Regions from separate parts of the Pseudonocardia yuanmonensis genome, predicted to be linked through region 1. Evidence: riboswitches for the same ligand, from Rfam matches in the RefSeq annotation. Region 1 holds a riboswitch; the other holds the start of a gene.
The links. A riboswitch is a leader RNA that binds a small molecule or an ion and turns the genes downstream of it on or off. The one in region 1 is predicted to bind cobalamin.
Positions count from the first base shown of each region.

Region 2: linked by a shared signal. The riboswitch ahead of ABD990_RS20865 (hypothetical protein) and the one ahead of cobN (cobaltochelatase subunit CobN) in region 1 are both predicted to bind cobalamin.

Region 1 covers NZ_BAABIC010000020.1:18,193-25,260, forward strand. Annotated here, with positions in the region: gene cobM (precorrin-4 C(11)-methyltransferase) at 1-62, shown strand, start outside; gene ABD990_RS25160 (cobalt-precorrin-6A reductase) at 113-847, shown strand; gene ABD990_RS25165 (precorrin-2 C(20)-methyltransferase) at 829-2,376, opposite strand; gene ABD990_RS25170 (precorrin-8X methylmutase) at 2,377-3,006, opposite strand; gene ABD990_RS25175 (precorrin-3B synthase) at 3,003-4,241, opposite strand; cobalamin riboswitch at 4,335-4,459, shown strand; gene cobN (cobaltochelatase subunit CobN) at 4,520-7,068, shown strand, end outside.
Region 2 covers NZ_BAABIC010000014.1:101,829-108,896, reverse strand. Annotated here, with positions in the region: gene ABD990_RS20875 (flavodoxin domain-containing protein) at 1-96, shown strand, start outside; gene cobT (nicotinate-nucleotide--dimethylbenzimidazole phosphoribosyltransferase) at 163-1,884, opposite strand; gene ABD990_RS20865 (hypothetical protein) at 1,881-2,309, opposite strand; cobalamin riboswitch at 2,314-2,485, opposite strand; tRNA gene ABD990_RS20860 (tRNA-Gly) at 2,667-2,742, shown strand; gene ABD990_RS20855 (histidine phosphatase family protein) at 2,752-3,336, opposite strand; gene cobA (uroporphyrinogen-III C-methyltransferase) at 3,333-4,544, opposite strand; gene ABD990_RS20845 (cobalamin biosynthesis protein) at 4,707-5,105, opposite strand; gene ABD990_RS20840 (cobyrinic acid a,c-diamide synthase CobB) at 5,144-6,532, opposite strand; gene cobO (cob(I)yrinic acid a,c-diamide adenosyltransferase) at 6,526-7,068, opposite strand, start outside.

The DNA.
Region 1 (7,068 bases):
CGCTCGCCGCGGAGCAGTTCCCGGACAGCCACCTGTACTCCGACACCCGATGCCGTGCGTGACAACGCCCCGAGAACGGCAGTCGGCACTCACGACCCCCTCTGACGTGCGGATCCTCGTCCTCGGCGGCACGACGGACGCGCGCGCCCTGGCCGGTCTGCTGCAGGGCCGCGCCGAGGTCGTGTCCTCGCTGGCCGGGCGGGTGCGGAACCCGCTGCTGCCGCCCGGCGAGGTGCGCGTGGGCGGCTTCGGCGGGGTGCCCGGGCTGGTGGAGTACCTGCGGGACAAGGCGATCGACGTCGTCGTCGACGCCACGCACCCCTTCGCCGCCGGAATGACCGCCAACGCCGCCGCGGCGAGCGCCGGGACCGGCGTCCCGCTCGTCGTGCTGCGCCGCCCCGGCTGGACCGAGGGCCCGGACGACGACTGGCGCCGCGTCCCGTCGCTCGGCGCGGCCGCCGCGCTGCTGCCGGCCGTCGGGTCGCGGGTGTTCCTCACGACCGGCCGCCAGGACCTCGCGACCTTCGCCGGCCTCCACCTGTGGTTCCTCGTGCGCTCGGTCGACCCGCCGGATCCGCCCGTCCCGCGCCGGATGCACTCGGTCCTCGACCGGGGGCCCTTCTCCGTGAAGGGGGAGCGGGCGCTGCTGCAGGAGCACGCGATCGACGTGCTGGTCACCAAGGACTCGGGCGGGTCGGCGACCGCCGCGAAGCTCACCGCGGCGCGCGAGGCGGGCGTGCCGGTGATCGTCGTCGACCGGCCGCCGCTACCGGCGGGCGTGTCGGTGGTGGCCGACCCGCCCGCCTGCGTCGCGGTGCTGGAGGAGGCCTACGGGCTCGGCGCGTAGTGCCGCGGGGTGAACACCGTGGGCCGGCCGCCGCGCACCACGACGCGGGTGGTCGACGAGCCGACGACGACCAGCGTCCGCATGTCGACCAGCTCGGGATCGAGCTCGCCGAGGGTGGTGACCGTCAGGCGCTCGCCGGCGCCGCCGACGTCCCGCCCGAGGACGACCGGGGTCTCCGGGGCGCGGTGCTCCAGCAGGACGTCCCGGGCGGCGCCGACCTGCCACGGCCGGGCCTTGGAGCGCGGGTTGTAGATCGCGATCGCGAGGTCGGCCTGCGCGGCGTGCACCAGCCGGTCGACGACGGTCTCCCACGGCTTGAGCCGGTCCGACAGCGAGATCATCGCGTAGTCGTGCCCGAGCGGGGCGCCGACGGCGGCGGCGACCGCCTGGGCGGCGGTGAGCCCGGGCAGCACGCGCACCGGCACGTCGAGGTACTTCGGCTCGGACGCGACCTCGAGCACGGCGGTGGCCATCGCGAACACGCCGGGGTCGCCCGCGCTGACCACGGCGACGTTCCGGCCGGACGCGGCCAGGTCCAGCGCGTGCGCGGCCCGCTCGGCCTCGACGCGGTTGTCGCTGGCGTGCCGGGTCTGCCGCGGGTTCGGCGGCACCCGGTCGAGGTAGGGGCCGTAGCCGACGAGGTCGTCGGCCGCGGCGAGGGCAGCCGCGACCTGCGGGGTCAGCCAGTCCCGCCCCGCCGGACCGGTCCCGACGACGACGACCTCACCGCGGCCGGTCACCCGGTCCTCGGGCACCGTCTCCGTCTCGGCCCGCTGTTCCGCCCTGAGATCGGCGGGGTCCGGGATGCTCGCGGCGACCTCGCCCGGGAGCATGGCGATGGAGAAGTAGGGCACGGACTCCGGGTCGATGTCGGCCAGGGCGCCGGTGCGCTGCCCGTCCATCGTGGCGCGCTCGACGAACTGCGCCCGGTCGAGCTTGCCGGCGTCCGCGAAGGCCTCGCGGACGGTGGTGAACGTGCGGCCGAGCTTCATGACGGCGGCGGAGTCGGTGGCCGCGAGCCGCTCGGCGAGCACTTCGCGGGGCAGGGTGCCGGGCAGGATCGTGAGGATCTCGTCCCGCTCCACCAGCGGCTGCCCGAGCGCGGCCGCGGCGGCGCTCACCGAGGTCACGCCGGGCACCACCTCGGCGCGGAACCGGCCGGCGAGCCGCTTGTGCATGTGCATGTAGGAGCCGTAGAAGAGCGGGTCGCCCTCGGCGAGCAGCACCACGTCCCGCCCGGCCGCCAGGTGCGCGGCGAGCCGCTCGGCGGCCTCGGCGTAGAACTCGTCGATCGCGCCCTGGTAACCGCCCGGGTGGTCGACGGTCTCGGTGGTGACCGGGTAGACCAGCGCCTCCTCGATCTGGTCGCCGCGCAGGTGCGGCTCGGCGATCCGACGCGCGATCGAGCGACCGTGCCGGGCGGAGTGGTAGGCGATCACGTCCGCGGAGCCGATGAGCCGGGCGGCCTTGATCGTGACGAGGTCGGGGTCGCCGGGGCCGAGGCCCACCCCGTAGAGGGTGCCGGTCATCTACAGCTCCTGCTCGCTGGCCAGGGCGTTGAGCGCGGCCGCGGTGATCGCCGAGCCGCCGCGCCGGCCGTGGACCACCAGGTACTCGAGGTCGGGGCGCGCGGCGAGCGCCTCCTTGGACTCCGCGGCGCCGATGAAGCCGACCGGGATGCCGAGGACGGCGGCCGGGCGCGGCGCACCGGCGTCGATCATGTCCAGGAGGTGGAACAGCGCGGTCGGCGCATTGCCGATGGCGACCACGGCACCGTCGAGCTTGTCCCGCCACAGCTCCATCGCGGCGGCCGAGCGGGTGTTGCCGATCCGCTCGGCGATGCCCGGGACCTCGGGGTCGCGCAGAGTGCAGACGACCTCGTTGTCCTTGGGCAGCCGCGCCCGGGTGACGCCCGAGGCGACCATCATCGCGTCGCACAGGATCGGGGCGCCGTCCTGCAGCGCCTTGCGCGCGGCCGTCACGACGCCGGGGGAGAAGCCGACGTCGCTCGTGAGGTCGACCTGCCCACACGCGTGGATCATCCGGACGACGACGTACGCGACGTCCGGCGGGAAGGCCGACAGGTCGGCCTCGGCCCGGATCGTGGCGAAGCTCCGCCGGTAGATCTCCGCGCCGTCGCGGATGTAGTCGCTGGTCATACGGTGGGCTCTCCGGTCGGTGCGGGGACGGTGAGGGCGGTGGACAGGTCGGGGACGGTCCGGTCGTGTACGGCGTAGGTGCCGTCCGGCAGGGCGACGACGTCGAGGTGCGGCTCGTGCGGCGCCCCGCACCGCCGCGCGCACCCGACGACATGGGCGCGGGGGAGCGGGCCGTTCCCCGCCAGCACCTCCCGGACGTCGGCGCGGACGTCGGCGTGCGACTTGGCGCAGCCCGGCCGTCCGGCGCAGGCGCTGAGCGCGAGCGCGGGGGCGTCCGCGCCGAGCACGAACCCGTGCGCGCGCAGGCGCTGCACGGCGTCGGGCGCGGGATCGGGGAGCACCAGCGTGCGCCAGGGCGTCACGATCGTCTCGGGGGCGGCGGCGGCGAGCCCGCGCAGCTGCGCGGCCGAGATCTCGCCCAGCACGGGGGCGACGCCGAGGGCCTCGCCGCCCGCCGCGCGGGGGATCGGCCCGACCGGAGCTCCCGACTCGCGCTGCGGGAGATCCCGACTCGCGGAAGGGTCAGGTGCGGGAGCTCCCGACCCGCGGGGCAGGAGGGCGGCGGCGATCCGGGCGGGTGCGTCGGGCAACTCGGCGGCGCGCCAGGCACCCGCGCACCCGGCCCGCGCCTTCTCGCGGAGCGTGAGAAACACCTCAGCCGCGGCGACGAGCAGGGCGGGCGCCTCCGCCGGGGTGCACACGACCGCCGTCGGCACCCCTGCGACCTGCAGGAACCCGTGGTCCGGCGCCTCCGCGACCCAGCAGAGGTCCGGCCGCTCGGCCGCGACGTCACCTCTCCCGTCGTCCAGGGCGAACAGGAACCGGCCGGGCAGCGCGGCGAGTGCGGGGCGGGCGCACAGGGCCTCGTCGAGCACGCGCGCCAGACCCCGGACGTCCGCCCTCCCGCCGGTGATCCCGGACAGCGGCGAGGCCAGGACGTTGCGCACCCGCTCGTGCGACGGCGCCGGGATCAGGCCCGCCGCGGCGAGCCGCGACACGAGCCGCGGGTCCTCCCGGTCCAGGCCCCTGAGCTGCAGGTTCCCCCGTGAGGTGAGGTGCACCGCGCCGTCGCCGAGCTCCTCGGCACAGGCCGCGAGCACCCGCAGCTGCGCCGCCGCGACGACCCCGCCGGGCAGCCGGACGCGGGCCAGCGCACCGTCGGCCGCGTCGTGCGGCGCGAGCACGCCGGGGCAGGCGTCGGCGCGCGAGCGGGCGGCCGGTGGCGGGGTGGGCACGGCAGCACTGTAAACACGGACCGGGCGGCTTGACGCGGAGTGATCCCGTTGCGGAGAGTGGGCCCGACACAACCGCATACGGCGAGCGGGACCCAGGAAGACCGGTGCGAGTCCGGCGCGGTCCCGCCACTGTCACCGGGGAGCAGACCCCGCACGGACGGCCACGGGGAGACACCTGGAAGGCCGGGGCGAGCGCGGATCCGGGAGCCAGGACACTGACCCGCCCGCCGCGCACCACCACCGACCCGGGACGCGGATCCCGCAGGAGAGGACCTTCGATGAGCGCTGCCCCGATCCTGCTGCTCTCGACCTCGGACACCGACCTCCTCTCCGCCCGGGCCTCCGGCGCCGACTTCCGCCTGGCCAACCCCAACCGCGTGCTGCTCGACGAGCTGCCGGCGATGGTCGCCGAGGCCGCCGTCGTCGTGGTGCGGGTGCTCGGCGGGTACCGGTACTGGGAGGAGGGCCTGGACCTCCTGCGCGCCTCCGGCACCCCGCTCGTCGCGCTCGGCGGCGAGATGGCGCCGGACGCCGAGATGATGGAGCTGTCCACCGTCCCCGCCGGCGTCGCGGCCGAGGCGCACACCTACTTCGCCCAGGGCGGCGCCGACAACCTCCGCCAGCTGCACGCCTTCCTGTCCGACACGGTGCTGCTCACCGGCGAGGGTTTCGCGCCCCCGGTCGCCCTGGCCGAATGGGGAGTACTGGAGCGGGAGGGCGTCCCGCAGCAGGGCCCCACGGTCGCCGTGCTCTACTACCGCGCCCAGCAGCTCGCCGGGAACACCGCGTACGTCGAGGCGCTGTGCGAGGCGATCGAGGCCAGGGGCGCGACGCCGCTGCCGATCTACTGCGCCTCCCTGCGGCAGGCCCCGGCCGAGCTGCTGGCGACCCTGCGACGGGCCGACGCCCTGGTCGTCACCGTGCTCGCCGCGGGCGGCACCAAGCCCGCGTCGGCGCAGGCCGGCGGCGAGGACGAGGAGTGGGACGTCGCCGAGCTGGCCGCGCTCGACGTCCCGATCCTGCAGGGCCTCTGCCTCACCTCCAGCCGCGCCGCCTGGGACTCCAACGACGACGGGCTGTCCCCGCTCGACGTCGCCACCCAGGTCGCCGTGCCCGAGTTCGACGGCCGGCTGATCACCGTGCCGTTCTCGTTCAAGGAGGTCGACGGGGACGGGCTGTCGGTCTACGTCCCGGACCCCGAGCGCGCCGCCCGCGTCGCCGGGATCGCGGTGCGGCACGCGAACCTGCGGCGGATCCCCAACGCGGACAAGAAGATCGTGCTCATGCTCTCCGCGTACCCGACCAAGCACGCGCGGATCGGCAACGCGGTCGGGCTGGACACCCCTGCGTCGACGGTCGCCCTGCTCAGGGCCATGGACGAGGCCGGGTACGACGTCGGCGAGTTCCCCGGCGTCGCGGCGCAGGACGGGGACGCGCTGATCCACGCCCTCATCGAGGCCGGCGGGCAGGACCCCGACTGGCTCACCGAGGAGAAGCTCGCCGGCAACCCGATCCGCATCTCGGCCGAGCGGTACCGGCGCTGGTTCGACAGCCTGCCCGAGGACTTCCGCGCGGGCGTGGAGGAGCACTGGGGGCCCGCGCCGGGCGAGCACTACGTGCAGGACGGGGACATCGTCGTCGCGGCGCTGCGCTCCGGGAACGTCACGCTGATGGTCCAGCCCCCGCGCGGCTTCGGCGAGAACCCGGTCGCGATCTACCACGATCCGGACCTGCCGCCCTCGCACCACTACCTCGCGGCCTACCGCTGGCTCGCCGCCCCGGCGGCCGACGGCGGCTTCGGTGCGGACGCCGTCGTGCACATCGGCAAGCACGGCAACCTGGAGTGGCTGCCCGGCAAGACCCTCGGCATGTCCGCCTCCTGCGGCACGGACGCGGCGCTCGGCGACCTCCCGCTGATCTACCCCTTCCTCGTCAACGACCCGGGCGAGGGCACGCAGGCCAAGCGCCGGGCGCACGCCACGCTCGTCGACCACCTGATCCCGCCGATGGCCCGCGCCGAGACCTACGGCGACATCTCCCGGCTCGAACAGCTGCTCGACGAGCACGCGAACGTCTCCGCCCTCGACCCGGCCAAGCTGCCCGCGATCCGCCAGCAGATCTGGACGCTGATGACCGCGGCGAAGATGGACCACGACCTCGGGCTCGACGAGCGCCCGCACGAGGCCGAGTTCGACGACATGCTGCTGCACGTCGACGGCTGGCTCTGCGAGATCAAGGACGTCCAGATCCGCGACGGCCTGCACGTCCTGGCGGCCGCGCCCGAGGGTCCGGTCAGGGTCGACCTCGTGCTGGCGATGCTGCGCGCCCGGCAGATGTGGGGCGGCGAGCAGAGCGTCCCCGGTCTGCGCGAGGCGCTCGGCCTGGTGGAGGACGGCAGCGAGGCCCGCGGCGCGGTCGACGAGGTGGAGGCCCTGGCCCACGCCCTGGTCGCGGACATGGAGGCCGCGGGCTGGGACCCCGACGCCGCGCCGGCGGTGGTGCGAGCGCGACTCACCGGAGCCGAGGGCGCGACTCGCGGAACCTCGGCCCAGGACTCCGCGAGCCGGGGTGTGGGCTTCGGTGAGTCGCGCTCCGAGCTTCGGCACGAGACGGTCGAGAGGATCCTGCGGTTCGCGGCGACCGAGGTGGTGCCGCGGCTGGCGGAGACCGCGCACGAGATCGACCGGGTGCTGCACGCCCTCGACGGCGGGTTCGTCCCCGCCGGGCCGTCCGGCTCGCCGCTGCGCGGGTTGATCAACGTGCTGCCGACCGGCCGGAACTTCTATTCGGTCGACCCGAAGGCCGTGCCCAGCCGGCTGGCGTGGGA
Region 2 (7,068 bases), on a different contig from region 1:
GCGCGCGCCTGGGCCGCCGGTCTGGTCCGGCAGGCGAGGACCACCGTCGGGAATCCGACTCGGACCGGTGCGCCGCCTGGGGCGTCCACCACGTGACGCGCGGTTCCGGGTTCGCGATCCAGTGATCGTTCGCGCCGGTCGGCGCGCCGGCTCGTCCGCTCCTCAGGCGTCCTTGTCCGCCACCCCCGCGGCGTCGAAGGTGGCGACGTCGGCGAGCGCCCGCGCCGCCCCCTGTACCACCGGCAGGGCCAGCAGGGCGCCGGTCCCCTCCCCCAGCCGCATGCCGAGGTCGAGCAGCGGCTCCAGGCCGAGGTGCGCCATGGCGATCCGGTGCCCCGGCTCGGCCGAGCGGTGCCCGGCGACGCAGGCGGCCACGGCGTCGGGCGCGAGCGCCGAGACGACGAGGGCGGCGGCCCCGGCGTTGACGCCGTCGAGCAGCACAGGCACGCGCAGCGCGGCGGCGCCGAGGACGAACCCGACGATCCCGGCGTGCTCGAGCCCGCCGAACGCCGCGAGGAGGCCGAGCCCGTCGGCCGGGTCGGGCGCACGGAGCGCCAGCGCCTGCCGGACGACAGCCGTCTTGCGGACGAGCGTCTCGTCGTCGATCCCGGTGCCCCGCCCGGTCGCCTCGGCGGGGTCCGCGCCCGTGACGGCGCAGATCAGCGCGGCCGCGGCGGTGGTGTTGGCGATGCCCATGTCGCCGGTCACCAGGCACCGGTTGCCGGCGGCGACCAGGTCCCGCGCCACCTCGATGCCGGCCTCGACCGCCCGACGGGCCTGGTCGCGGGTCAGCGCCGGACCGGTCGTCATGTCCGCGGTGCCGTCGGCGATCCGGCGCGGGAGCAACCCGGGCACGGGGTCGAGGGGAGCCGCGACGCCGACGTCGACGACCTGGACCTCGGCGCCGAGCTGGCGGGCGAACGCGTTGACGACCGCCCCGCCGGCCAGGAAGTTCCCGACCATCTGGGCGGTGACCTCCTGCGGCCAGGGGCTCACCCCCTGGGCGTGCACGCCGTGGTCCCCGGCGAACACCGCGACGGCCGCGGGCTCGGGCACCGGTGGCGGGCACTGCCCGGCGATCCCGGCCAGCCGCACCGCGAGGTCCTCGACCCGACCGAGCGAGCCGCGCGGCTTGGTCATCCGGTCGAGCCGGTCCCGGGCCTCCGCCGCCGCGGCGGCGTCGGCGGGCCGGATCGCGGCCACGGTCTCGTCGAGCAGGGTCATCGCCACCTCCCCGGGCAGCGCCCGGTCTCCGTACCGCTCCTGGTGCACCGCCCACCCGAGCGGACGCCGGCGGGCCCAGCCCGCGGTCGCCAGCTCCGGCTCCGGCGCGAACTCGCGCACGTGCCCCAGGCACAGGTACGCCACCACCTCGACGTGCGCGGGCAGCCCGAGCAGGTCGGCGAGGGCGCGCAGCCCGGCGTCGTCGAAGAAGCTGACCCAGCCGACGCCGAGGCCCTCGGCCCGCGCCGCCAGCCACAGGTTCTGCACGGCCGAGGCCGTGGAGTGCGCGGCCATCTCGGGGCGCCCGTACCGGCCGAGGACGTGCCGGCCCCCGCGCGTGGGATCCGAGGTGACCACGACGTTGACCGGGGTGTCGAGCACCGCCTCGACCTTGAGCGCGCCGAACGCCTCCGCCCGGGCGCGGGGCAGGGACGCGGCGAACGCGTCCCGCTGGGCCGCGACCAGCCCGGCCACGCGCTCGCGGGTCGCCCGGTCCCGCACCACGACGAAGTCCCAGGGCTGTGAGAACCCGACACTCGGCGCGGCGTGCGCGGCCTCGAGCACGCGGCGCAGCGCGGCGTCGTCGACGGGCTCGTCCGGCAGGAAGCCGGTCCGGACGTCCCGCCGACCGTGGACGACCTCGTAGAAGTCCCCGCTCACCACGGCATCGGGCTCAGCCGCGGCGGCACCAGCGAGACACCGGGGCGGGCTTCGGCGCGAATCCCGGCGACCCGCAGGCCGTCGAGCAGCGCCCGGCAGCCCGGGCTGGTGGCGGGGTCTCCGGGCACCGCGAGCACGACCCGCCGCGACCCGAGGCCGACCAGGTCGGCGACGGCGGCGACCGCCCCGGCCAGGTCGGGCAGCCGCTCGACGCGCCAGGCCTCCGCGTAGAACAGGACCGTCGACTCGACGTCCGGGGTGGCGAGGACGGCGTCGGCGGCGGCGAGCAGGTCGGCGCCCGCGGCGGTGTCGGCGGTGTCGGGATCACCCCCGCCGGTCCCGAGAACCGTCACGGTGGGGGTGCGCGCAGCGGTGGCGCGACCGTCGCCGGTCATCCAGGCCTCCTCGAGGGTCCGCGCCCTCATCGTCGAAAACCGTGCGACGGCGGCGAGTGTCCTGGCTCCCGGATCGACACGCGCCTCCCGGCCTTCCCGCCCCGCGGGGCAGTGGCCATCGGGCGGGGACGCGCTCCCCGGTCACAGTGGCGGGACCGCACCGGATTCACACCGGCTTCCTCCACTGCCGTCGACCACGACGACATCACGCGGCGGCCCGAGAAGCAAGCCGCCCGGGGTCACACCCGGTCGATCGGTGAGGCTCACTGCCGCATCGGCCCGTCGCGCCGGGTGATCACCCCCTGGTCGGAGCACGGCCGCGGGTGGGGTACTGTTGTCCGTGTCGGTGCGAGCAGCCCGACGGGTCCCGGGAGACCGGGTGCCAGTGCGGACGTAGCGCAGTTGGTAGCGCATCACCTTGCCAAGGTGAGGGTCGCGGGTTCGAGTCCCGTCGTCCGCTCCACGACCTTCGTCAGCGGAGCTGAGGCACGCGTCCCGCCCGCTCCCACCTGCCCGGCCCGACCGGTCGCAGGTCGACGACCGTGCCGTTGGGCGGGAGCTCCCGCGGCGCCTCCTCGACCGACAGCCCGCAGGCTGCGGCGACCAGCGCCCGCAGCGTCTCCCCGTGGGTCACCAGCACGACCGCTCCGGCCGTGGGCAACCCGCGCAGCAGCCGCGCGGCCCGCGTGTGCAGCTCCCGGCCCGTCTCGCCGCCCGGTGGCGCCCAGTCCGGGTCCGCGGCCGCCAGCGCCGCCGCGCAGTCCGCCGCCGGTCGGCCCTCCCACTCACCGTGCGACTGCTCACGCAGCCCGGGGCAGTCCCGCACCGGCAGGCCGAGGACCCGCCCGATCACCGCGGCCGTCTCCGCCGCCCGCCGCTGCGGACTCGTGAGGACCACGGTGACCGCGGCGACCCGCAGCGCCCGCGCCACCGCGAGGGCCTGGGTGCGGCCCCGCGCCGTCAGCCCCACGTGCGCGGTGCGGCCCTGCAGCAGCCCGGCGGCGTTCCAGGTGCTCTCGCCGTGCCGGACCAGGTGCAGCACCGGTGCGGTGCTCACCCCTCGGCCGACAGCCCCGCCACCGGGCCGATCACGACGATCGCCGGCGGGCTGATCTCCTGCTCCTCGACCTGCACCGCGACCGTGCCGAGGGTGGCACGCAGGGTGCGCTGGATGCGGGTGGTGCCGTCCTGGATCACGCCGACCGGGGTGTCGGCGGGCCGGCCGTACTCGATCAGCGCGGCGGCGAACTGCGCGATCCGCTCGACGGCCATCATCAGCACGATCGTGCCGCGCATCCGGCCGAGGGCCTCCCAGTCGACCAGGCTGCGCGGGTCGTCCGGCGCGACGTGCCCGGACACGACGACGATCTCGTGCGCCACCCCGCGGTGGCTGACCGGGATCCCCGCCACGGCCGGCGCGGCGAAGGCGCTGGTGATCCCGGGGACGACCGTGACCGGCACCCCGGCCGCGGCGCAGGCCTGGACCTCCTCGAAACCGCGTCCGTAGACGAAGGGGTCACCGCCCTTGAGCCGCACGACGAACTTCCCGGCCCTGGCGTGCTCGACCAGCAGCTCGTTGATCCGCTGCTGGGCCATCGCGCGGCCGTAGGGGATCTTGGAGGCGTCGATGACCTCGACGTCCGGACCCAGCTCCTCGATCAGGTCGCGCGGCCCGAGCCGGTCGGCGACCACGACGTCCGCCCGGGACAGCAGCCGCCGCCCGCGGACGGTGATGAGCTCCGGGTCGCCCGGCCCGCCGCCGACCAGCGCGACGCCCGGCAGCACCGGGTCGGCGGAGTCGGACACCACGCCGGCCTGCAGGGCCTCGACCAGCGCGGTCCGCACGGCGGCGGAACGGCGGTGGGCGCCGTGGGCAAGGACGCCGACGGTGAGGCCGTCGTACTGCCCGGTCGCGGGGGTGACGGCGGTGCCGAGGCGCCCGTCGTCCGCCCGGACGCAGAACACCCGGCGGCGCTCGGCCTCGGCGCCGACGGCCGCGTTGACCTCCGGGTCGTCCGTGCAGGCGAGGGCGTACCAGGCGCCGTCGAGGTCGCCGTCGGCGTACCGGCGCGGCGTCCAGGTGATCTCGCGGGCCGAGGCCATGCCCTCGACGGCCGGGGTCACCTCGGGCGAGACCACCTCGACGAGCGCGCCCGACGCGATCAGCCGGGAGACCCGGCGCTGCGCGACCTGCCCTCCCCCGACGACGACCACCTTGCGCCCGGCGAGCTCGAGGCCGACGAGGTACTGGTCGTGCTGGGTCACGTGCAGGTCCTTCCGCGGATCGCCCCGGCGGGCTGGTCGTGGGCCGGCGTGCCCTGGAGAGCGGGAGCGGGCACACCCGGTGCCACCCCGGGTTCCCTGTCGCCGACCGCGGAAGCATAACGAGCCGACGATCCGAGCTGAACGGTCCCGACCTGTGCTCGCCTATCCCGATGGGGAGTTCCCGCTGGTCAAGGAGGTGTGCTCGACGCGGGCGGCGGCGACCGTCACATCCCCCACGATCGTCTTGGGCACCACGAGCCGCGGGCACGGGCCGTGTTCGGCCGCCACGAGCAGCGCCGCGGCCTCGGCCACGGAGGGGGTGCCGACCGCCTCGCCGACGCGCGCGCTGCCCGGCACGGCGACCGCCGCGAGCGCCGCCGCGGGCCGCACCTCCAGCCCCGCGGGCGCGATCGCCGCGAGGATCCCCTGCTCCCCCGCCTTGGCCTCCACCGAGGCGTAGACGACGTCCGGCTCCTCGCCGACCGCGTCCCGCACGACCTCGAGCGCGGCCCGCACCGCCCCGGCCGACACCCCGCGCCGCGCCCCGATCCCCACCACCACCCGTGAGCCGCAACTGCCCCCAGAAGGGCAGCTGCCGCTCACGACCCGACCTGAGCTGCGGGAACGTGCGCCGCGAGGAAGCGGGTCACGGAGTCCGGCGTGCCCGCCGGGTGCGTGTGCAGGAACGACGCGTGCACCCCGCCCACGACGAACCCCTCCGGTTCCCCGCCGCGCCAGCCCCACGCCGCGGCCGTTCCGGCACGCGGCGTGACCGCGCAGTGGTGGAACTCGTGCCCGCTGACCCGCTGCCCCGCGGCGAAGCCCGTCGAGTCGCTCAGCGCCACGGCGTCCCGGTAGCCGAGGGTCAGCCGGCCGGTCATCGCGGCGGTGGCGTCGAGGGCCCCGACCAGCGGCACGCCGTCGAGCTCCCGGCACAGGTAGAGCAGCCCGCCGCACTCGGCGCGGACCGGCGCCCCGGCGGCCGCCAGCGCGCGGATCGCCTCCAGGAGCCCGGTGTTGGCGCCGAGGTCGCGGACGTGTTCCTCCGGGAATCCCCCGGGCAGGACGAGCCCGCCGACACCTGCGGGGAGCGTCTCGTCGCGCAGCGGGTCGACGAGCACGACCTCGGACCCCGCCGCCTCCAGCAGCTCGACGTGCTCGGCGTAGCCGAAGCTGAACGCCTCCCCGCCCAGCACCGCCGTCCGGAGCCCCGCCGGGGCGCGGAAGCCGCCCAGCTCGGCCGCCGGCTCCCAGCCCGGACCGGGCGGGAGCGGCTCGGCGACCCGCACGACCGCGTCGAGGTCGACGTGCTCGGCCACCAGCGCCGCCATCGCGTCGACCGCCGCGGTCGCCGCCGCACCGTGCTCCACCGCCGTCACCAGACCGAGGTGCCGGGAGGGCACGGCCAGCTCGGCACGCCGGGGCAGGACGCCGAGCACCGGCAGCCCGATCTCGTCGCACGCCGCGCGCAGCACCTCCTCGTGCCGCGCCGACCCGACCCGGTTGAGGATCACCCCCGCGAGGCGTGCTCTGCCGATGGCCGCTCCGCCTGCGCTCCGCGGCGTCGGGTCGAAGCTGCGGAACCCGTGCAGCAGCGCCGCCACGGACCGCGACTGCCCGCGGCAGTCCACGACGAGCACCACGGGCGCGCCGACCATGGCCGCGACCTGGGCCGTCGAGCCGTAGCCGTCGGCCACCCGCCCGTCGAACAGCCCCATGACGCCCTCGATCACGGCGATCTCGCAGCCGGCGGCCCCGTGCCGCACCAGCGGCCCGATCCGCTGCTCGCCGACGAGGACCGGGTCGAGGTTCCGGCCCGGCCGTCCGGCGGCAAGGGTGTGGTAGCCGGGGTCGATGTAGTCCGGCCCGATCTTGAACGGCGCGACGGCGCTCCCCCGCCGGGTCAGCGCGGCCATGAGGCCGGTGGCGACCGTCGTCTTCCCGGACCCCGACGCCGGGGCCGCGACGACGAGCGCGCGGGCTACCACTCGATCCCCCGCTGCCCCTTCTGCCCGGCGTCCATCGGGTGCTTGATCTTGGTCGTCTGCATGACGAGGTCGGCGGCCTCGATCAGCTCCGGCGGCGCGTCCCGCCCGGTGACGATCACGTGCTGGCGACCCTCGCGCGCGGTGAGCACCTCGACGACCTCGTGCACGTCCACCCAGCCCCATTTCAGCGGGTAGGTGAACTCGTCGAGCACGTAGACCTCGTGGACCTGGTCCTCGATCCGGCGGCGGATCTCCCGCCAGCCCTCGAGGGCCGCGGCGGCGTGGTCCTCCTCGGTCCCGGTCTTGCGGCTCCAGCTCCAGCCCGAGCCCATCTTGTGCCACTCCACGGGCCCGCCCTCGCCGGTCTGCTCGTGCAGCCGGCCGAGCGCGCGGAAGGCCTCCTCCTCGCCGACCTTCCACTTCGCCGACTTCACGAACTGGAACACGCCGATCGACCACCCCTGGTTCCAGCCGCGCAGGGCCAGCCCGAAGGCCGCCGTCGACTTGCCCTTCATCTCCCCGGTGTGGACCACCAG